3 regions of the Kaistella sp. CFF1-2 genome follow, and region 2 is predicted to be linked to each of the others. Evidence: riboswitches for the same ligand, from Rfam matches in the RefSeq annotation. Region 2 holds a riboswitch; each other region holds the start of a gene.
What was found. Region 2 has a riboswitch for S-adenosylmethionine ahead of AC5XHR_RS06280 (O-acetylhomoserine aminocarboxypropyltransferase/cysteine synthase family protein). Riboswitches for the same ligand answer to the same signal wherever they lie in the genome.

Region 1 (6,983 bases), 460 kb from region 2:
GGTTCTACCCCGCCATCCATTACTTTTTCTACTCTCCAACCTACAATACTATTAAAATATTTGGTTTCACCTTGAGGGCTCGTCCACTCTCTTCCTCTAATATTAATACCCACTTTCACATTTTCACCTTCTGAAATAGTATCTAATAAAGAAATTTTATCTTGTAAAAACTCAACATTAATAGGCTGTGGATACTGTTCTTGCGTAAGCAAAATCATTTCTCTTTTCTGAAACCCAGATCCAAACGTCTGAGTATCACCAATCTTCTTAACTGTTCCTTGTAATTCCATTGCAAATATTTATTTTGTAAAAATAACAAAAATGAATGGTACTGCCGAATAAATGAAATTTATTATTAAAAATAATTCTGAAAAAAATTTGTGAGTATAAATAAAAATGCTTTATATTTGCACTCACAAAAAAGAAAGGAGTTCTTTATAAAAATTTGCGGATGTGGTGTAATTGGTAGCCACGCCAGACTTAGGATCTGGTGCTTCACGGCGTGGGGGTTCGAGTCCCTTCATCCGCACAAATCGATGCGAAAATAGCTCAGCTGGTAGAGCACAACCTTGCCAAGGTTGGGGTCGCGGGTTCGAATCCCGTTTTTCGCTCCACTACGCCCTGGTGGTGGAATTGGTAGACACGCAGGACTTAAAATCCTGTGTCCGCAAGGACGTACGGGTTCAAGTCCCGTCTGGGGTACTTTAAACCCTCTGTAACTTAGGTTAACAGAGGGTTTTTTGTTTTTAGGGTGGTCAAAAGGGTGGCTAATTTATTTTAGAATAGTTTGATCTATTTAAAAATAAAGAAAGCCATTATTGTTCGCTATAGTAAGTAATGGTTGTATTGTGTTTTCAAACAATTTTTCATCAAAAGAATTAATGGATGGAAATATTGTAAGGTATTCATCTAAAAATTTGCTACTGGACTTGTTGCTTAAATGTATTTCGAATGCATTCTTCTGTAATTCCTTAAACTTGTGAAAATAGACATCAAACGATGGCAACCTGTCGCTTTTAGACAAATTAAAGGTTCTATCAACGGGAGCTAAATTCCAAATTAGATCATGTGAGACAAAAGCGTATGGAACAAAATGATCAATAGCGAAATTCTTTTCAGAGTAGTCTAGTCTGTTTCCAGTAAATATACATTCTATAGATCCCATCTCTTTAAAAACCAACTTCCAATAATCCTTAGTCTGATTTACAAGGCTATTTCTAGTTGCTGGCTTGATTAATTTATTTGGAATGTCTGGAACATTAGGGTTTCTTGTTTGTAAAAACAAAGCTAAGTTCCAATAACAAAACTCTTTTAAAATTTTAGAATTTTTCGTCAAATAGTTCTGCCACAAAGGGTTTATCTTAATAAAATCCTTTTCTAAACCGTAAATTGCCTTCTTCTCAAAATCTTGAGAAGCATTATATACATCTTTTTTTGATTTGTTGGGGAACCAAGGAGAAAGAAACCAATGCGGAACATTTTTATCAAAATGATTCAAGACTCTTACTGTTTCTTTATTATTTGATGATAATAATTGATTTAGTATTTCTGTTCTATTTTCGTCGATTGTTATTCCTTCTGTTTCTCTAATTTTCAGAATTGCATCTTCAATCATATCAAAAGCTCCAAAAGACAAGTGAAAATAGTTTATTGTATACCAAGAAGCGCTAATCATTCTTGAAAACAATTCTCGTTTAGAAATCTCCAACTTCCCTTGCTCTACAGATTCAATTAATGCAAGCAACCAATAATACTTATATGTTGCTGTTGTTCTATTAAAAACAGCAGACAAAAGGTTTACAGGAAGTTTTTGGGAATGAGGTAAGTGCATGTTGGCTCGTTGTAATAAATCAAATGTTCTTTTTCCTTTTCCTAATTTCCAAAATTAGCTTGTGCTTTTTCATTCCTTTCTTAACTGATTCTTTTTTAGGTAAAACAGATTTATCAGGAACTTTAGCCATAACTTTTTCTGGTTTCTTCAAGTTATGAATATCCCGGTACAACCGCCCTCTTTGAGAATCAAATACAATAGTATCAAGTAATAAGCAAATGCCCTTATAAATGTCATGTCCTTGGATGTCCAGGGTATCTGGAAACTTTTTCTTGTCCAAGGTCCACCCTTTTAAGCCTATTAATAACCTGGGACTATTTGGCTCGTAGCCTCCTTGAAATAAAATGTACTTCAAAGGCTTCATTTCATGAGATGGTAAACCATCTTTACCCTTAATAAAAAGTTTTCTCCTAAAAAACTCCGTATTATCTCGATACTCAACATTTTTTAATTGTTCCCTCATTTCATCAAGGTAAACATTTTTAATAGTTAAGTAAAGAATATTCTCTTTCTTAAGATTTAGTTGGTCAATTACCTTTTGTAGTTCTGGTGTGTAGCTCATTATTTTCAAATAAAATACTTTTATAGTTAAAAAAAAACACTTTATTGATTCTCTTATCTAAAGAATTATTTGCTGATCATAGTAAATTCATTACTTTTCTAATGAAAACATTTAAAAATAGGGATTTTTATTGTTTTTGCACTCAATTCTAAAAAAGATTTCTATATTTGCAACATATCATCAAGAGATTCTGATTATTTCAGAACACCAACCGAGCTTTAACCTGCCACGGTGGTATAGAATGAGGGCAAACCTGCCAAAATAAAAAAGGTTATTTCCCACAATTTTTCTCTTGTTATGATTTGTAATTGAAACATTATAAATTATATCATATGTCTACAACCAATTTAAGTACAGATTTATCTAGTACACAGCCAGAACACTTAGGCTTCCAAAAAGTACGAGGCGAAAAGTATTGTCTTAAAACGATTGATATGGTCCGATTCATGGTTTACAACAACTACATAAGCGGTGAGTCTTATGAAAATGACGGCTATGAAGAACGCACATCAATTATTGCAAAAGCTAAAAACAAAGACATTCTCAAGTTCTTTGAAGGGTATTTTGAACTTTATCACACATCAAAATACGGTTCCCAAAAAGCAGAATCGTACAATAAAGTATTTGAAATTTATGAAGAAGAAATTTTTCTAAACGGGCATTACCGTTGTACAGAAATATTTGACTACGATTTAAATTTATACCAAGAATTAAGTACAATCCTCGGAAGAAAAGCTCTTATTATGGGTACTGATGATGACATCTACTTAAGTTTAAAATGCCTCGATGGAGAAGTCATACAATATGAAGGTTCAATCACTTATGATTCAGACGATGATTCTTATGGAACACCCTATTTTGGAGATTGCGACGCGAAAGATTGTGCTGTCGAGCTCGCGAATATCTGTATGGAAAAATCAAAATACAAGGCCTATTCAAAAGATGAATTACAAATTGAAGTTTACAATCGTCAATTTACCTATAGTATGAAATATAAAGATAGCGTGATTGTTGACTTATCCGACTTCCAATATGCCGAAGATGAAGAAGAATACGATGATACGGTTTGGATCTTCGATGAAGATGATTTAATGAATCCTGACGCTGGAATAATGTTACAAATTAGTGAACTATAAAATTTAAAAATGATGACTAACACTATCGTATACACGCATGATAAAGACCGTTTATTAATTGGTCAAAAATACGTTTCAAACAAAAGAGAGATTTGCATCAAACTACTCTACCCATACAATGGAATCGCATTTTCTTTAGTTCCTAAACTTAGTGGTGCTTTTTGTAAAGAATCATCAGCATATTGGGAAAAGGAAATACTCAAAATTTGCTTCCAAATTTCTGACATAGTAGAAAAGCAGAGCGAAGATATCATCAAAGACTATTATCAAATCATAAAAGAACGTTTTTTTGGAATCGAAGACTCAGATGGGCAAAACAACGAATACTTCGATAAACTCAAAACTCTTGAAGAAATTTATTTCTCAGAACTTCCAAGACATAATGCTTTTAGATATACTTTGACGGGTAATTTAACAAGAGTACTTAATCAACATATTCTGGCTAATGGAATACAAAAGAAGTTTTCATTGCAAGCAAAAATTCAAACTCCGAGTATTTTGAATCCAGATTTTGAAGAATTGTATTCTAAAATGGATCAAAAAACTAAAATTGAGATACTAGCAGAGTTAATTTCTTCTCAAAAAATATCAAACTTTAACCCAATGCTAAACGTCGAATTCTTTGAAAGAACAAATAAGATGTATGGAAACCTCTAAAACATAAAAAATGACAAAATTATTTGTTCAATGGATGCTCGGTCAATTCTTAGTTGTGGAAGTTACCTACTTCGAAAACTATTATATCGAAATGGAGGTTCTATATCCATATCCGGGTATTAAAGCTGATTATTTTTCCGAATCCCTTGATTTCACGAAAGATGAAAATGCATGGATAATTAAGAATTTCATCAATAGAAATGTAGAAGCACATTTGCGACTGCTATTTTGTGCTAATGAAGTAGACGTCATGGCTAAATGTTTAGAAGATGAATCCTCTGAAGAGGTATATGAAAAATTCGCCATTGATCTTATTCATGACACCAAGAATGATTGGTGGGAAGAAAGCTATATGAAATACTTTAGCACAAAAACCATCACAAGTCTCTCAAAACATATTCAAAAATACCTGAAGGAAGGCATTGTAGATTTTAAAGACAATACCGAGTACATAGATCGTGAAGATGAAATTGACAAAATGATGAAGGCTATTATCATTAAAAACCCAAATGAGTTGTATTTCTTTCTATGTGATCGAAGGTTCAATAAAGAAGTAAATTCATATTATAGGAAAATTGAGCCTAAAATAACAAATGATTATAAAAATATGATATTGGTTGCTTTACATGAATCCTATTATTCATATCCAGATTGTTCCTATACGACAGAATCATTAGTGCTCATTCAATACTATAATCAACTAAGTGAATCTGAAAGAAATGAACTAAAGGAAGAATGCCGTATTGATAAAACATGGAATCCTTATCAAGATATTGTAAATAAGAAAACGTATGAATGGAATCCTTTTAACGCTTTTTTAATAGTAGAATGAATTTTAGTACACACACATCAATGTCACAAGAAGAAGGGACAACCTTTCACGAAATATTCGGAAAAGCAAAGATCGATGATTTTACCGTCTTAGCCACTCTTGAAGTTGATTGTCAAAGTTTTGACATTCCTCTGATATACTATTACCGAATTACAGCAGACAATTTCATCCAATTTATAGCGCTGGTTGAAGATTGTAAAATAAAAGACGAGGAAAAAATTGAGAGTCAATACAAATACAATGCTAGAAGGTCTTTCCAAGAAAATTTAATCCGATGTTTTGAAGACATTTTCCATAAAAGATTACCCTTTCAGTCGTTACCGTACAATTGGAAATCACAACACCTTAATGACACTGATTTTGAAACAATTATAACTTCTATTAAAGACAAAATAAAGGGTTTCACCACAAGTCCTTTATTAGAAATTTTCACAAAATTTATGTTGAATCCTAAACCCTATAATACGGAAAAAGGACTCTATTATGCCAACTGCGTCGGTTCTAATAGCCATCACATTTACATCGATATCAATACAGATGAATGGGGATGCGGATACTGCCGAAAAAAAGGGGGAGTAAAAGAACTACAGGAGTGGGTAAATGTTTCCTTAATATAGAAAAAATACTCTTGCCAATTTACTAAATTACTTTTGTGAGTATTTTTTAATTGCTTTTTTTAATTCAATATTAAATGCTCCTGTTAAGAAATCTTTGTCACTAAATATATTATCAAAAATATGCAATGAATCTATTTCTTGAACCCTACTATTTAAATAAGCAAACCCTAGTTCAACAACATTTTCAAAAATTTCTGAATTGGAATTCACTTTAAACTTTTCAAAAATCGCACCTGGATAAATAAATACATTAGATAAACCATACTCAAATTTTGGAAGTTGTAATTTCCCTTTTTGCAATTCGTAGTTCTCATTATTATATGTGAAAACCAAAAGATCAAAAGCAACGAAAAAACATAAATAATAAACAAAGTATGATCGTTCTTCTTTTGACATTTTTGAGAAGTCAATTGATGGAAAGCCAAGGTAAATCATCCCTTCACTTGATGAATAGTACTTTTGTTCAATTTTTAATAATTGAGCATTCAAATGATTAAAAAAAATATCTACTTGCATTATTTAAAACACTGTTAAATCTACAATTACGCCATTTTCAACTATTATATAATTCATCAATCCAAGCTTGTACTTTCCATCCTGCAACTACTTCTTCAAAAGAAAATGCACCAAATTTTGCGGAGTATTTTTTGTTTTTAGGGTCACACGCTTTTATTCGGATATAGTTATAAAACTACAGGTCTTTCACGAATCTCATAAGGAATATCTTCGAAAAGCGGTGTATTTAACATTGATGGTAGCCAATTTTCAACACCACCCAAAATATCAGCATCGCTCACTCCTTTAGAATTAAAATCAGATTTCAGCACTCTAAAAGCAATATCTTTAAATTCAGTCAAAGATAAATCTACAATACCTTTCTTAATATTTAATTTCAACAATTCTATAACAATTCTCAGCCTTACAATTATGTCCCCATAAATAGAAATACTTTCCAAATGCCTGACAGACTCATAAGTAGATTCAATTGAAGAAAACATAAAATAATCGCCCTCTTTTGTATAAAACCAATTTCCATCAGGTAAATCAGTATTACTGTAATTTAAATAAGGGAGTGTTGAAATGTCAATTTGCTGCTCTTCATCTTTAACTTTTATAGCTTTCCCTGTATTTCTTAATCTGGGTGTTTCAGAAACTACCCTTCCAAACAATAAATTTGATTTGTCATAATTTACTTCTTCATCAAAACTATTGTATACAGACAACAAGCAAGTATCAAGTCCATTAATTTCTTTTAGAGAAAAATAAGAAGCATTGATATACTCATAATTAAGGTGCTCTAAAGATTTTATTTCCTTGAAAGGAATGCACGAAAGAGGTATTTTAATAT
Region 2 (6,983 bases):
TCAAAACGAGACCAATCGGTTACTTTAGAGATTTCGAAACCTTCGTTTTTAACAAAATCTAAAATATCTTGACGTCTTTCTACACGTCGATTCGGAGCAAACATAGGATACAAAACAACTTCTCCATCCTCACCAAAACTCACCCAATTGTTTGGGAATATAGAATCTGGCGTATGCGGATCCAGCGTATCTTTTACCACCAAAACACGAACCCCTGCTTCTCTAAGTTTACTAACGAAATTTTGAAATTCTTCTAATGCTTTGGCTTGCGTATTTTGACTTTTGTCTTGAACTTGAAAATAGTTATTTTCTGCCGTTTGCGCGTTAAAACCAAATGCGATAGGTTCCACCATCAAAACAGTATCCGTTGTTTGCATAATATTAGACTTTTCGCAAATGTACTAAAGAAAAGGCTCTGCAACAAGACAGAGCCAAAATTGAAAATAAAAATGAGAAATATGGGTTTACAACGTATCTAAAGCCTGAGATAAGTCGGCAATGATATCGTCGATATGTTCAATTCCCACGCTTAAGCGCACCAAGCCTGGAGAGATTCCAGCATTTTTCTGTTCTTCCTCAGAAAGTTGTTCGTGCGTAGTCGAAGCGGGATTAATAATTAATGTTTTTGCATCACCAACATTGGCTAAATGCGAAATTAAGTTCAAATGATCGATTAAGCCAACAGCGGCTTCTTTTCCGCCCTTCAATTCAAACGTTAAAACACCACCAAAACCTTTGGTTAGGTATTTAATTGCGTTTTCATAGTCGGGAAAACTGGGCAAACCTGGATACAAAACTCGAGAAACTTTCGGATGATTTTCTAGATAATTAGCTAGTTTCAAAGCGTTTTCAACTGTACGTTCCACACGAAGAGAAAGCGTTTCTACACCTTGCAAAAGTAAAAATGAATTGAAAGGTGAAATCGCTGGACCAAAATCTCGTAATCCTTCTACGCGCGCTTTAATGATAAATGCAATATTTCCAAAAGGTGAATTTTTTCCGAAAACATCAGCGAAAACCAATCCGTGATACCCTTCTGAAGGTTGAGAAAGCAAAGGAAATTTCGGAGAACTCCAATCAAAAGTTCCACCATCCACAATCACACCACCAATGGAAGTTCCGTGACCTCCAATCCACTTTGTAGCCGATTCAACAACGATATCTGCTCCATGCTTGAATGGATTGAACAAGAAACCTCCCGCACCAAATGTATTATCAACAATTAACGGAATTCCATGTTTTTTTGCCACCGCAGAAATCGCATCAAAATTGGCAATATTCAATGTCGGGTTTCCAATGGTTTCCAAATACAAGGCTTTTGTATTTTCATCAATTAAAGCCTCAAAATCTTCTGGGTTATCATCTTTTGCGAAACGCGCTTCAATGCCCAATTTCTTAAAACTCGCCTTAAATTGGTTGTGCGAACCACCATACAAATACGGCGCCGTCACAAAATTATCGCCTTGCTGCAAAATATTAGTGATTGCCAAAAATTGAGCCGCATGACCAGAAGCCACCGCCAATGCTCCCGCCGCTCCATACAAAGCAGCAATTCGTTTTTCGAAAACATCCGTAGTTGGGTTCATAATTCGGGTATAGATGTTCCCGAATTCTTTTAATCCAAAAAGATTCGCGCCGTGTTCTGCGCTATTAAAGGTATACGAGCTTGTTTGGTACAAAGGTACCGCTCTAGAATTCGTCTCTTGATCAACTTCGTGACCCGCATGCAATTGCAATGTTTCAAAATGTAATGTACTCATCTTTTTAATTTTTTTAATACCGAAACATCAGCTTTAAAAGAAGCGAAAGAGCATAAAAAAACTCCTTCGACAAGCCGAAAGAGTGAGTATCTTGAAAATAGAATTCTACTGTATTCGTCTTATCTGTTCCTTTTCAGGTTGAAAGTAGCACCTTATTTTTCAACAGGTTGCTAAGGTTTCATCGGGTCAATTCCCTCCGCCTTTCTTGATAAGTGATGTGTTCAATGATCGTTTAACATGACAAATGTAAATCAAATATTTTAATCTACCAAATAAGTGGACTAACCTTTTTTTTGCGTATTCATTAAAAAAATCTAAATTTAGAATTCTAAATCTTCCTTTATGAAACGAAGCCTACTTGCTTTTCTTATTGCATTATTTGCAACGCAATTTGTATTTGGACAAACTAAATTAGCGCTAATTCCAGAGCCTGTTTCAGCAAGTTACTCGAACTCGTCATTTGCTATCGAAAAGCAGCTTCAGCTCATTGACAAAAACAACCCGAATTTGGCTAAAGAAGTGGATTTATTTAATCATTTTCTAAACAAATATCCGTTCGAATTTACCAATCAAAATTCTAAAACGAAAGTTTTCGTTGAAAAATATACGTCGAAAAACGAAGATGAATATCAATTAAACTCCGATGGAAAGTCGAAATCAATTCACATTCAATATACTTCGCCAGCGTCTAAATTTTATGCAATACAAACGTTAGTGCAAATTTTAAAACAAAGCAAAGACAATCAATTTCCTGCATTGCAGATAACCGATTATCCAAAATTTGAATATCGTGGAATGCATCTCGATGTTTGTAGACATTTCTTTACTATTGACGAAGTGAAAAGTTATTTGGACTATCTAGCGATGTATAAATACAACAAATTTCATTGGCATCTTACAGACGATCAAGGTTGGAGAATTGAGATTAAAAAATACCCGAAATTAACTTCTGTTGGTGGATTTAGAATCGGTTCTCAAGTTGGTCACTATGCTGATATGAAATTTGATGAAATCCCATACGGTGGGTTTTACACACAAGATCAAATTAAAGATGTTGTTGCTTATGCTAAAAAACTCCATATCGATGTAATCCCCGAAATCGAAATGCCTGGTCACGCTCAAGCAGCGTTGGCGGCTTATCCAGAATTCGCTTGTACTAAAGGACCTTTCGAAGTATGGAAAGAATGGGGCGTTTCGGAAAATATCTTTTGCCCAACAGAAGAAACCTTCACTTTTTTAGAAAATGTTTTATCCGAAGTAATGCCGCTTTTCCCGTACGAATACATCCATATTGGTGGAGACGAAGCTCCCAAAACTGTGTGGAAAGAAAGTCAGTTTGTACAAAATTTGATGAAAGAAAAAGGCTTCAAGAACGAAATGGAAGTTCAAAGTTACTTCATCACCCGAATTGAAAAATTTGTGAATTCCAAGGGAAAACAAATTATTGGTTGGGATGAAATCTTAGAAGGTGGACTCGCTCCTAATGCAACAGTTATGAGTTGGACAGGTATTGAAGGCGGAATTCATGCCGCAAAAACACAGCATAAAGCGATTATGACGCCTACTTCTACCAATTATTTTGACTACTATCAAGGAAATCCAGAAACAGAACCTATTTCAATCGGAGGCGACCTTCGTTTGAAAAAAGTGTACGAATATCAGCCAATACCGAAAGAACTAGATGAAGCGCAAGCCAAATATATTTGGGGAACCCAAGGAAATTTATGGACGGAATATATTTTGAATTTTCCACATGTTCAACATATGATTTTCCCAAGAATGCTCGCTCTTTCTGAAGTGGCTTGGGGAACTTCAAAACCAAAAGAATACAAAGCGTTTGAAAACCGTGTTTTAGAGCATTTTAAAGATTTTAATAAGTTAGGAATTCGATATTCAAAGGCTATTTTTGAAGTTTCGGATCAGATCACTAAAAATGCGGATGGAACTATTAAATATGAACTTTCGGCCGCAAATGATCCCACGAATATTCATTACACATTAGATGGAACAGATCCGACTACGCAATCACCAACATATAATGCTCCTTTTACCATTGCAAAATCAACGACTATAAAATCAGGATACTTTGAAAATGGATTGATGAAAAGTCCAATAACCAAAAGAAATTTCAGCTTCTCTAAAGCTACGGGAAAACCAATTACGTTAGAAAAAGAACCCAATGTTGCCTACAATGTTGGCGGTGCTTTTACTCTTGTTGATGGGATTCAAGGAGATTTTAAAAATCACGGTAAGTCATGGTTAGGTTTCTCGGGTGATGATGTAAATGCAACGATCGATCTAGGAAAAGAAGAAGAGTTTAGTTCGATTTCTTTGAATTCTTTAGAACGTCAAGGAAGTTGGATATACTTACCAAAGCGAGTAGAAATCTTAACCTCATCAGATCAAAAAAACTTTAAAACGATAAAAGTCGTTGAAGCAAATGAAATTCAAAATGCAAAAGGAAAAATCGAAATCAACCTGCCGAAAACTACGGCTCGATATGTAAAAGTTATTGTTTCCAACTTTGGTGTGATCCCGAAAGGAATGCCTGGAGCAGAAAACAAAGCTTGGCTTTTTGTCGATGAAATTTCAGTGAATTAAAAGATTAAAAAAACTTATCGCTTTTCCCAACTAGAATTACGTTTTACGAAAAGTAATTGTTTAAAATCTTGACTATCCGAATAATTTTGGATAAGGATTTCAACGCTGTCTTTTGTAACTTTTAAAGGATGAATGTCGTGCACCGTTTTCTTGATTTTTAATGAATCGTTGTAAAAATGATGTGTTGCAGAAGTAAATTCATCATCAAAACCGTGACCGACAAAAATTGTTTTTCCATTAATTGAATACTGTTCATCAAAACCGGTCGCAAGATCGATGAAATACGGATTTTCCTTAATGTATTTAAGTTCTTCAAATCGTTCTTCGGGAGTCGTTACCCCATCATATCGGTCATCGTTACCGCAAACTCCAACTGTCCTTTCATTCACTAAAAACAATGTGTCTTTCGGTGACATTGTCTTTGCAATCTCATGAATAATTTGTGTTTTTAGCTCAGAGGCGTTTTCCACTTCGGTCTGTTTTCCTTCCTTCGCTTCACAAGCTAGTAAAGCCAATCCAAGTATTGGAAAACCTATTTTTCTCAGGAATTCTTTAGTGTTTTTTATTAATTTCATCTTTAGTTTCAACCTAATTTTAGCATAAAAGCCACCATAAAGTAACTAACTCTAAGTTTCCATTTTTAAAAACTAAATGAAAAGCATCTTCCACATCATTTTTACCAATTGAAAATCGAGCATGCATTTCATCCGAGTCTTCTAAAACATAATAATCTCCTTTGGGGAAAAGCTTTTTAAAATCCTTTAGCTTGGTATTTTTATCCAACGTTATGTTGTGCGAAACAATATGAAATGAATTGCTTTCCACGTTCCCACTATTGAGCAAAACCATGTGATCATTGGTCGTAAACTCGATGTTTTTACCATATATCGTTGTTATCTTTCCGTCAAAATTTGGAAGGTCTCCCAACTCCGATTTTGGCCCGTACTTTTGAGCCATCCATTTTTCATCCAACCATTCAAAAGGAGTTCCGCATTCCCAAATATCCGTTTTGGTAGAGTCAATTTTGTTTTTGTACAAGGCATCGAATTCCTTTTTATCTAAATACACTTTATGACCATTCACTAAAACATTTTCCATTTCCAGATATTTAAAATCATAAACTTTCGGCGCGTGTGTCGAAATTACGTCACCTGCGTTAGCATCAATTTTCGTTGAATCCGTTTTAGTTGCGTACGTTTCCAAAATCTTTTGCTCCGCTTTTTTACAAGAAATTTGAAAAGTAGCAAGAACAATAAACACGGGGAATAGGATAGTTTTGATATTCATCATCAAAAATTTAGTTTTCGAAATTTGAATTTAACAAAAAAACAATTGATTTGATACGATTAGTAATATGATTTGTTGAATATATTTTGCATAATCAGACATTATATTGATATTTGTTTTAGCTTACATTTAAAATGACACCATGAGTTCAAACCGACGAAAATTCATTAAACATACGGCATTATTATCATCAGCGATAGTTCTAAATCCATTGGAGCTTTTTGCTAATTCTAGTCTAGGAAAAATAACAAAACCAAAAACCGTGCGAAAGCCAGTGGTTCTTTCGACATGGGATTTCGGTTTGGAAGCCAACAAAGAAGCTTGGAAAGTGTTGGAAAAAGGTGGACGAGCATTAGATGCTGTTGAAAAAGGTGTTATGCTTACAGAAAATGATCCAACAGAACGAAGTGTCGGTTACGGCGGGCGACCCGATCGCGATGGCAAAGTAACTTTGGATGCTTGTATTATGGATGAAAATGCGAACATTGGTTCGGTTGCAGCTTTGGAACATATTAAAAATCCAATTTCGGTAGCGCGTGCGGTCATGGAAAAGACACCGCATGTGATGCTTGTAGGTGATGGCGCGTATGAATTTGCCATTTCGCAAGGATTCAAAAAAGAAAACTTACTCACTGCAGAGTCAGAAAAGGAATGGAAGGAATGGTTGAAAACTTCCGAATATAAACCCATTGTAAATATTGAAAATCACGATACGATTGGGATGATCGCTATTGATGATAAAGGAAATCTTTCAGGCGCTTGTACAACGAGCGGTATGGCGTTCAAAATGCACGGTCGTGTTGGAGATTCGCCCATTATTGGAGCGGGTTTGTACGTCGATAATGAAGTTGGCGCCGCGACCGCAACGGGTCATGGTGAAGAAGTAATCCGAACATGTGGAACCCATTTGGTGGTCGAATTAATGCGTCAAGGGAAAAATCCGCAAGCCGCTTGTGAGGAAGCTGTCCGAAGAATTCATAAATTTATCATTCAAAGAGGTAAAGATCCGAAAGACATTCAAATCGGATTCATTGCTTTGAATAAACAAGGGGAACATGGCGCTTTTTGCCTTCAAAAAGGCTTTAATTACGCAGTTCATGACAAAAAAGCAAACCAATTATTCCCTTCTAAAAACTTAATTTAAATGTTAGAAATAGCCTGTTTTGAAATAACGTCTGCCGAACTAGCGCTGCAATCCGTTGCGGATCGTATTGAGTTTTGTGCCGATGTCTCCGCTGGTGGAACAACGCCCAGCATTGAGGAATTCAGATATTTACGAAGTAAGTATGACAAACCGATTCATGTGATGATTCGGCCAAGTGGTGGACCATTTTT
Region 3 (6,983 bases), on a different contig from region 2:
TTTACATCAACACCCAATTCCGCTGCTTTTTTCACTAAATCGATTTCGCCTTTGTCAACCGCCAATAACAACAACGAGTTTCCGTTTTTTGGAGTCGATTTAAAATCAACGCCAGCCGTTTGCAACAAAGCTTGTTTCGCTGCGAAATCGGCAATCGCTTCTGGATTTGATTTATAGGAATTAAACCAATAATACGCTAAAGAATTTCCAGCTTTATCAGTCGCTTTTGCGTTGGCTCCGTTTTTAATTAATAGACTTGCAACATCAGCAGAACCGCTTTCAATAGCCTTCATTAGCGCAGTTTCGCCTTTTGCATTGGCTGCGTTTACGTTTTTAGATTTTGCTAAAAGTGTTTCAATTACTTTCGCATCTTTTCCTTGAGAAGCCATCATTAACGCTGTATTTCCCTCTTTATCGGCAATTCCTGCATCAACACCTTTGTTCAAGAAATATTGAATAATCTCAAGATTTGGTCTTCTCATCAATGAATTTAAAATCGTTGCTCCATTTGGATTTAAGGCCTTTGGATTCAACTTATATTTTTCTACTAAAGTTTGGAAAACATCCAATCCATTTGATTTTGCGCGCGAACCTTGAGTTGCAAAAAACAAAGCTTGGTCGGTTGGTTTTACACCTTTCGCAATTAATTGATCCAAAATTTTGAAATTCCCCAACTTCATTGCATAATCTGCAACCGTTCTTCCCGCTGCATCTTTATCTTGAAGCGACAAACCTTTAGAAACGAAATAATTCGCCAACTTTAAATCGTCATCATTCGCAATGCTCATCATGATTAAAGTTGAACCGTCTTCATGCTTCAATTTTGGATTGGCTCCAGCTTTAATTAACGCATCAAAAACTGCCGTATTTTTGTTTCCAGCTTCGGCTGCATACTCGATAACAGACGAACCATGACTGTCTTTATAATGCACATCCGAACCTTTCGCCAAAAGATAATTTACCAATTCTAAATTTCCAGAAGCCGCAGCCCACTGCAAATACGTTCTTGAATGGTGCGTTTTTTTATCAATCGAATTTCCTTCCTGCTCGATCATAAATTGAATAACAGGCGTTGAAACCTTATTGTTAATCGCCATTACAACGGGATCAAAGAATCCTCCATTCTGTTGTGACGGACTATTTCCTTTTGCGATTTCTGCTTTTACAGTCTCTAAAGTTGGGTTATTTTTCCAAAAAGCACCATCTAATAAGGTATTTTTTTGAGCTTTCCCGAAAGCAACAGCTACTAAAAAAACAGCAGCAAAAAAGATCTTTTTCATAAGGTATATGGTATGATTGATTCGTTAATTTTATTTATAATAATTATAAATAACAAAATTAAGAATAAAAATAACACCTCCAAAAGAAATATTAAAAAAGTGATAAAATGCAGGAAATAAATTTATTCAGCGGCTGTAAAATTATCCGAATTACGGATTTTAGCGACTCCTATATATATGAAAACAGCAATAAGTAATAGAAACAAGTAGAAACTGTTTTGTAATAAACTAGGATAACTAATCGAATTTTTACTGTAACCCGTTAGTATTAAAATTTGTGCTCCATAGGGAATAATCCCTTGTACAAAACACGAAAATGTATCTAAAATAGAAGCTGTAACTCTAGGCTTTATATTAAATTCTTCAGTAATTTTTTTGGCAACCTTACCTGTAATGACAATAGAAATTGTATTATTCGCTGTTGCAGCATCTGTTAATCCCACAAAAGTTCCTATTCCTAATAAAGCGGACTTTGGTCCTGAAATTTTCTTTCGAATTGAACCTAATAAAGCGTCAATTCCACCAGCTTTTTCAACCAATGCCGCTAAACCACCTGTTAATAACGACAAAAGAAAAATCTCCGTCATGCTTGTAAAACCCTCATACACCTTCTTCCCAAACTCCAAAAAGCTAAAATCATGATAAATAAAACCGAAAATTCCACTTAAAGCAATACCTATAAGTAAAACGAGAAAAACATCCAATCCAAAGAAAGCCAATAAAATTACGGCGAGATAAGGAATAATAAGTATGGGCGACTGAGCCTCCGAGCTCAATGTATTTTGAACACCATCCGTATTCCCTGAACCAATATAAATATAGATTAGAAACGCAATAACCGCTGCTGGAAATACAAAACTGAAATTATTCTTGAACTTATCTCGCATATCACAACCCATAATTTGAGTTGCCGCAATCGTTGTATCTGATATTATGGAAAGATTATCCCCAAACATAGCACCCCCTAAAAGCGCCGCTCCTACAATATTAATATCGCAACCTCCAGCCTCTGAAAGTCCAACTGCTATTGGACCAAGAGCCACTATTGTCCCGACCGATGTTCCTGAGGCAATAGATAAAAATGAAGCTATAAGAAATATTCCCGCGGGATAATATTGAGGGGAAAGCGTCTGAATTCCCAATTGCACAATGGCATCAACACTACCAATGGATTTGGAAACTGCTGCAAAAGCACCCGCCAAAATATAGATGATGCACATTGTTAATATATTCCGGTCGCCACAACCCTCCAAAAAAGTAGTTGTTTTTTCTTTCATGGAACCTTTTAACATGATAAACGCCACGATAATTCCCACAATAATTGCGATTGGGGAAGGCATTGCGTAAAAATCATTATAATAAATACCAGCTCCTAGAAAAACCAGGATAAAAACGAAAAATGGAAATAAAGCCCAAATAGGATTTTTAAAAATTGTGTTCATGCATCAGTAATTCTTACATCAATCCGATAAACACAATTCAGAGAAGCATCAACGTTTTTTCCAGAAATGGCTTATCGTTTTTAGCACCTTGCTTGTTGTTGCAGGTTGCTACCCGACTTTCGGGGTTCTTGATAATGCCGCAAAGATATAAAAAATTAGAAAGATGAAAAAAACACCTTTCTTACCTATTTTACTTTTTCTAATAAATAGAGTTTGGCTCCAGAAAAATAAAGCTTGGGAAGCACATTTCCTTCTAAAACTAACGTTTTGTTAGAAACATCAATAACCGAAATATAAGAATTATTCCCGTATTCAATAAAATTTTCTTTATCTCTAGTTAACGGATTTTTTCCAAATTTCAATTTATATTTTGTCCAATCTTGATCTTCGGATGAACAATGAGCTTGTTTGAATTTGGATTTATTGGTTTTAAAAACTAACTGATCAAAAGCTTCTCCGCACTCACTTTCAAAGGATGTTGCTGGATTTGAATCTTTTTGAAAATCGTCGAAAGTACCATGATACACTCCAACTATTTTCCAAGTTCCATCCAAGCCATCTTCATTAATTTTGCCTTCAGCTTTTTTGACCGCCCAACTTATTCCATTAACGGTTCCTTTAACGGTTTTATAAGCCACTTTTGTAGCACCTTTTACAACTTTGGCTGCCGTAGAAACGACGCACGATTGCAACAAAAACAAACTGGTTATTAGAACTAATCCCTTTTTCATAAATCTATATTTTCGTTCTGCAAGCAAGATACAATTAAAATATTTTGAAAATAGTACACAATTATCAATTATGCTTATATTCTAAAAAGCAGATTCCTACACCGAAATATGGACAATAAAATAAGTCTACTACAAATCTACATTTAAGTGATAAATAGAATAATGTCAAAGTTTATAAGATGAAACATCCATTACATTGCAAGAAATCAAAAATAATAGCAATCTAAATTAATTATTTAGAACAAATCTTAACTTAATAATTGAATATTCCCAAAATAAATACTATATTTTTGCATAATACAAAGAGTATCTTTCTCTTTGTATCTGTGTTAATATGTGCCTTAGAACTCCCATTATAGTATTCTTACTTATAATGGCTATACCTATATATAGCCAAAGCAATCCTAATGAAGAAAAACATCAGCGATTTCTGTTCCACCAAAAACAAGCAAAAGAGAGTAATCTAAATTTAGAATACAACGGCTTACAAGCTTTAAAAAACGCGCAAACTCCATATGAATTTTCTTATTCGTACTATATTTTAGGAGTTAATAAATTTCGTCAAGGGGAATATGCAAATGCCGTAAATTTACTGGAATCTGCAGAGCATTTTGGAAACCAAACAGACTCAACACGATTAAAACGCGATTATACTCTAACCTTACTTTTGGCCTATCGAAGAGCAGGACTTATAATGCAATCTAATGAGGCGCTTGATCGCGAAAAGAAATTAATTGGCCAATCAAATGATCCTTATAAAGAAGCAGAAACCCATTATATACTTTCAAAAATTAATGATATTGATGAAAAGTATTGCCAATCCGCCATCCAAAAAGAAAAATATTTGAATTTAATTCCACCCCAAGTACGCAAGAAAGACCTTAATTTTATTTTTGCGGTCTATGCGCAATTGGCTTTTGCACAATTAAAGTGCGGAAAAACGGAAGAAGCTAAAAAAACAATTTCCAAAGCTGATCAGCTTATAAGTCAGATACCATCTAAAAATCCAACACTATCCGAAATTTTAGAGCTTTCTAAAGCGTTAGTATTAGTTGAAGAAAATCAAAAAGATCAAGCTTTAGAACTCTTTAATAAAGCGTATCAAACATCAAAAAAGAACGGGACAAAAGCTCTGACAAAACAAATTTTAGAAGAACGTTTAAAGTCCGAAATTGATCCTGCATCTATACAAACAAAAATCCTGCATGAAATTAACGATTTAACGAACAAAGAATCGGAGGTTTCGAAAGATTTGACCTTACATGAATCAAAAAAAGAACTCAAAAAATTACAAAGCCAAAAAACAAAAATCACGGGATGGATGGTCTATTGTATTGCATCCATAGTTCTGATATCCATTTATATTCTTTATAAAACTCGCACTGCTAGAAAAAGAAGAAAGCGCTACGAAGACTTGCGAGATCGCCTTAATCGAGAAGAAAATCATAGTTCTGAAAATACAATCTCAGAAAAAGAAAAAACACTAACGACACAAACAAATCTCAAGAAAGAGCTCGATAATGAAGCTGAAATCTTGCAACGATTGGAAGCTTTTGAAAGGGAAATTTTGTTTACAGCGCTCAATTTTTCAGCAACCAAAATGGCAACTATTTTAAAAATTACGCCAAGAAATCTAGGTTACTTTTTAAAAAAATATCGAGGTGAAGATTTTTACAGCTATCTAAATTCGGTTAGAATCGATTACATATCAAAAGAGCTAAAGAAAAACCCGCAACTATTTAAGTACAAAATTGCTGTGATTTCGGAAATGGCTGGCTACAGTTCGCACACGCAATTTGCAATAAACTTTAAAGCAAAAAACGGAATTTCTCCATCACAATATATCAACTATTTAAAAGAGGAAAATACCTCAGAAAACTCACATTTTAAGCCAAAATAGATTTTACAATTTTCCACAACTGATAATCAATACAATAAACTATATAAAACATTTTACTTTAAGCACCCAAACGATAGTTTAATCTTATTAAGTACCATCAATTCTATCTAAATTTGCATCGCGTTATAAAAACCTAGAAACATACTCACAACATTGAATAAAAACGACTTTTTTACTAAATCAAAAACATCCTTTTCTAATAAATTTTCTATACTAGAAATTTTATGGGTGAGCTTGTTTTTTATTCTGATGAGTGGTTCCATTCAAATTCAGGGACAAATCTATGTTAGTGATGGTGCTCAAATTTTTAATGAAGGACAAATTGTTTCAGGAAAAATAATACATGAAAGCGAAACTGATCAGGAAAGTTTAATAAGTGCAAAGACTCTTCCCCGTGAACAGTTAAACGAACAAACAATAACTTCAAAAAATGGTTCGTCTAAAGCAACAAAAATAAAGTTCAAAAATGATGGACAAGCTTTTCAGAAAAAACTGAAGAAGCTAACTGTAAAATACACACCAAAGGTTTCTACTGAAGAAAGCGGTACATTCGCTAGTAATCCTAAAAATCAGAACACTGTAGCGCTTGGTTCAAGCAATAGCACGTATTTCGGAACTATAATTACGCAAGTTGGTCTTCCTCTTAGAACTCATTTCGAGGAAAAAACTACTAGAATAATTTTTAATAGTCAACCTTTTTCTAATTGGACAATTCAAACAAATTCTATTCGTCCTCCTCCATTTTTAGTTTAAAGTCGACAAAAATTTCAAAAATTATTAAATTATAGAAAAATGAAAAAAAACATATACACCCTATTTTCAATTTGTCTGTTCAGCTTGGGATTCAGTCAAGTAGGAATTAGAACGAATACACCTATTGGGGTTTTTAACATTGACGGTGCAAAAGATAATGCAGGTTCATTAACGCCATCGCCTGACCAACAATTAAACGATGTAACTGTTTTACCAAACGGAAATGTTGGAGTTGGAACAATTTCACCAACTCAAAAACTAAACATACAATCCGTAAAACCAGGTGACGCTCCAGTTCCAGGGTTTAGACTGGAGGATGGTAACCAAGGTAAAGACAAATACTTATTAAGTGATGACAATGGAGTTGCGACATGGAAGGAATTAGGATCTACTAAATCAATTATTAATGGATCATCTGCTAAAGCTGCAGTTTCATCTGATGAGACTTCTGTATCCTATAAAAACACAACAATGGCCATTAATTTAACAAAAGGAAAGTGGCTTTTAAATCTTGGAATAGACCTAGAAATAACTGCTGACTTACCCGATAATTCTATTTATTGGCTAAAAGGTTATTTGTCGTCTAGCCCAACAAGTGTGACGCAATCTGGATTTAATATCGTAGGAACACAAGGTATTAACACCCCAGATTCTTCTTATGCTGCTAGAATGATGAAAGGAAATATTAATAGCTCTCATAATTTTATGGGCGGGACTTTAATTGTCAACGTAACTAGTGCTGCTGCTACTATTTATGTACTTGTAGAGAATAAGGCCAGAATTGCTGGAACAACTGGTTCGATGTGGAAATTTGATCCTCAAATTACATCAAATTATTTCACAGGTGTTCCTGTAAACGAGTAAGATTGCTTAGGTT

Region 1: another riboswitch for S-adenosylmethionine. It lies ahead of AC5XHR_RS08480 (hypothetical protein); the one in region 2 lies ahead of AC5XHR_RS06280 (O-acetylhomoserine aminocarboxypropyltransferase/cysteine synthase family protein).
Region 3: another riboswitch for S-adenosylmethionine. It lies ahead of AC5XHR_RS00095 (Na+/H+ antiporter NhaC family protein); the one in region 2 lies ahead of AC5XHR_RS06280 (O-acetylhomoserine aminocarboxypropyltransferase/cysteine synthase family protein).

Annotation. Positions count from the first base shown of each region.
Region 1 covers NZ_JCAKLF010000002.1:710,590-717,572, reverse strand. The annotation lists gene AC5XHR_RS08510 (DUF3127 domain-containing protein) at 1-290, opposite strand, end outside; tRNA gene AC5XHR_RS08505 (tRNA-Leu) at 448-529, shown strand; tRNA gene AC5XHR_RS08500 (tRNA-Gly) at 539-614, shown strand; tRNA gene AC5XHR_RS08495 (tRNA-Leu) at 619-702, shown strand; gene AC5XHR_RS08490 (HNH endonuclease domain-containing protein) at 797-1,792, opposite strand; gene AC5XHR_RS08485 (hypothetical protein) at 1,851-2,393, opposite strand; SAM-I-IV-variant riboswitch at 2,566-2,667, shown strand; gene AC5XHR_RS08480 (hypothetical protein) at 2,726-3,529, shown strand; gene AC5XHR_RS08475 (hypothetical protein) at 3,539-4,186, shown strand; gene AC5XHR_RS08470 (hypothetical protein) at 4,197-5,018, shown strand; gene AC5XHR_RS08465 (hypothetical protein) at 5,039-5,635, shown strand; gene AC5XHR_RS08460 (hypothetical protein) at 5,663-6,151, opposite strand; gene AC5XHR_RS08455 (hypothetical protein) at 6,319-6,983, opposite strand, start outside.
Region 2 covers NZ_JCAKLF010000002.1:254,733-261,715, forward strand. The annotation lists gene ctlX (citrulline utilization hydrolase CtlX) at 1-377, opposite strand, end outside; gene AC5XHR_RS06280 (O-acetylhomoserine aminocarboxypropyltransferase/cysteine synthase family protein) at 465-1,760, opposite strand; SAM riboswitch class I at 1,877-1,975, opposite strand; gene AC5XHR_RS06285 (glycoside hydrolase family 20 protein) at 2,103-4,361, shown strand; gene AC5XHR_RS06290 (hypothetical protein) at 4,376-4,936, opposite strand; gene AC5XHR_RS06295 (hypothetical protein) at 4,956-5,651, opposite strand; gene AC5XHR_RS06300 (isoaspartyl peptidase/L-asparaginase family protein) at 5,791-6,792, shown strand; gene AC5XHR_RS06305 (copper homeostasis protein CutC) at 6,793-6,983, shown strand, end outside.
Region 3 covers NZ_JCAKLF010000001.1:13,231-20,213, reverse strand. The annotation lists gene AC5XHR_RS00100 (ankyrin repeat domain-containing protein) at 1-1,280, opposite strand, end outside; gene AC5XHR_RS00095 (Na+/H+ antiporter NhaC family protein) at 1,403-2,722, opposite strand; SAM-I-IV-variant riboswitch at 2,767-2,862, opposite strand; gene AC5XHR_RS00090 (hypothetical protein) at 2,908-3,453, opposite strand; gene AC5XHR_RS00085 (helix-turn-helix domain-containing protein) at 3,827-5,353, shown strand; gene AC5XHR_RS00080 (hypothetical protein) at 5,507-6,106, shown strand; gene AC5XHR_RS00075 (hypothetical protein) at 6,146-6,970, shown strand.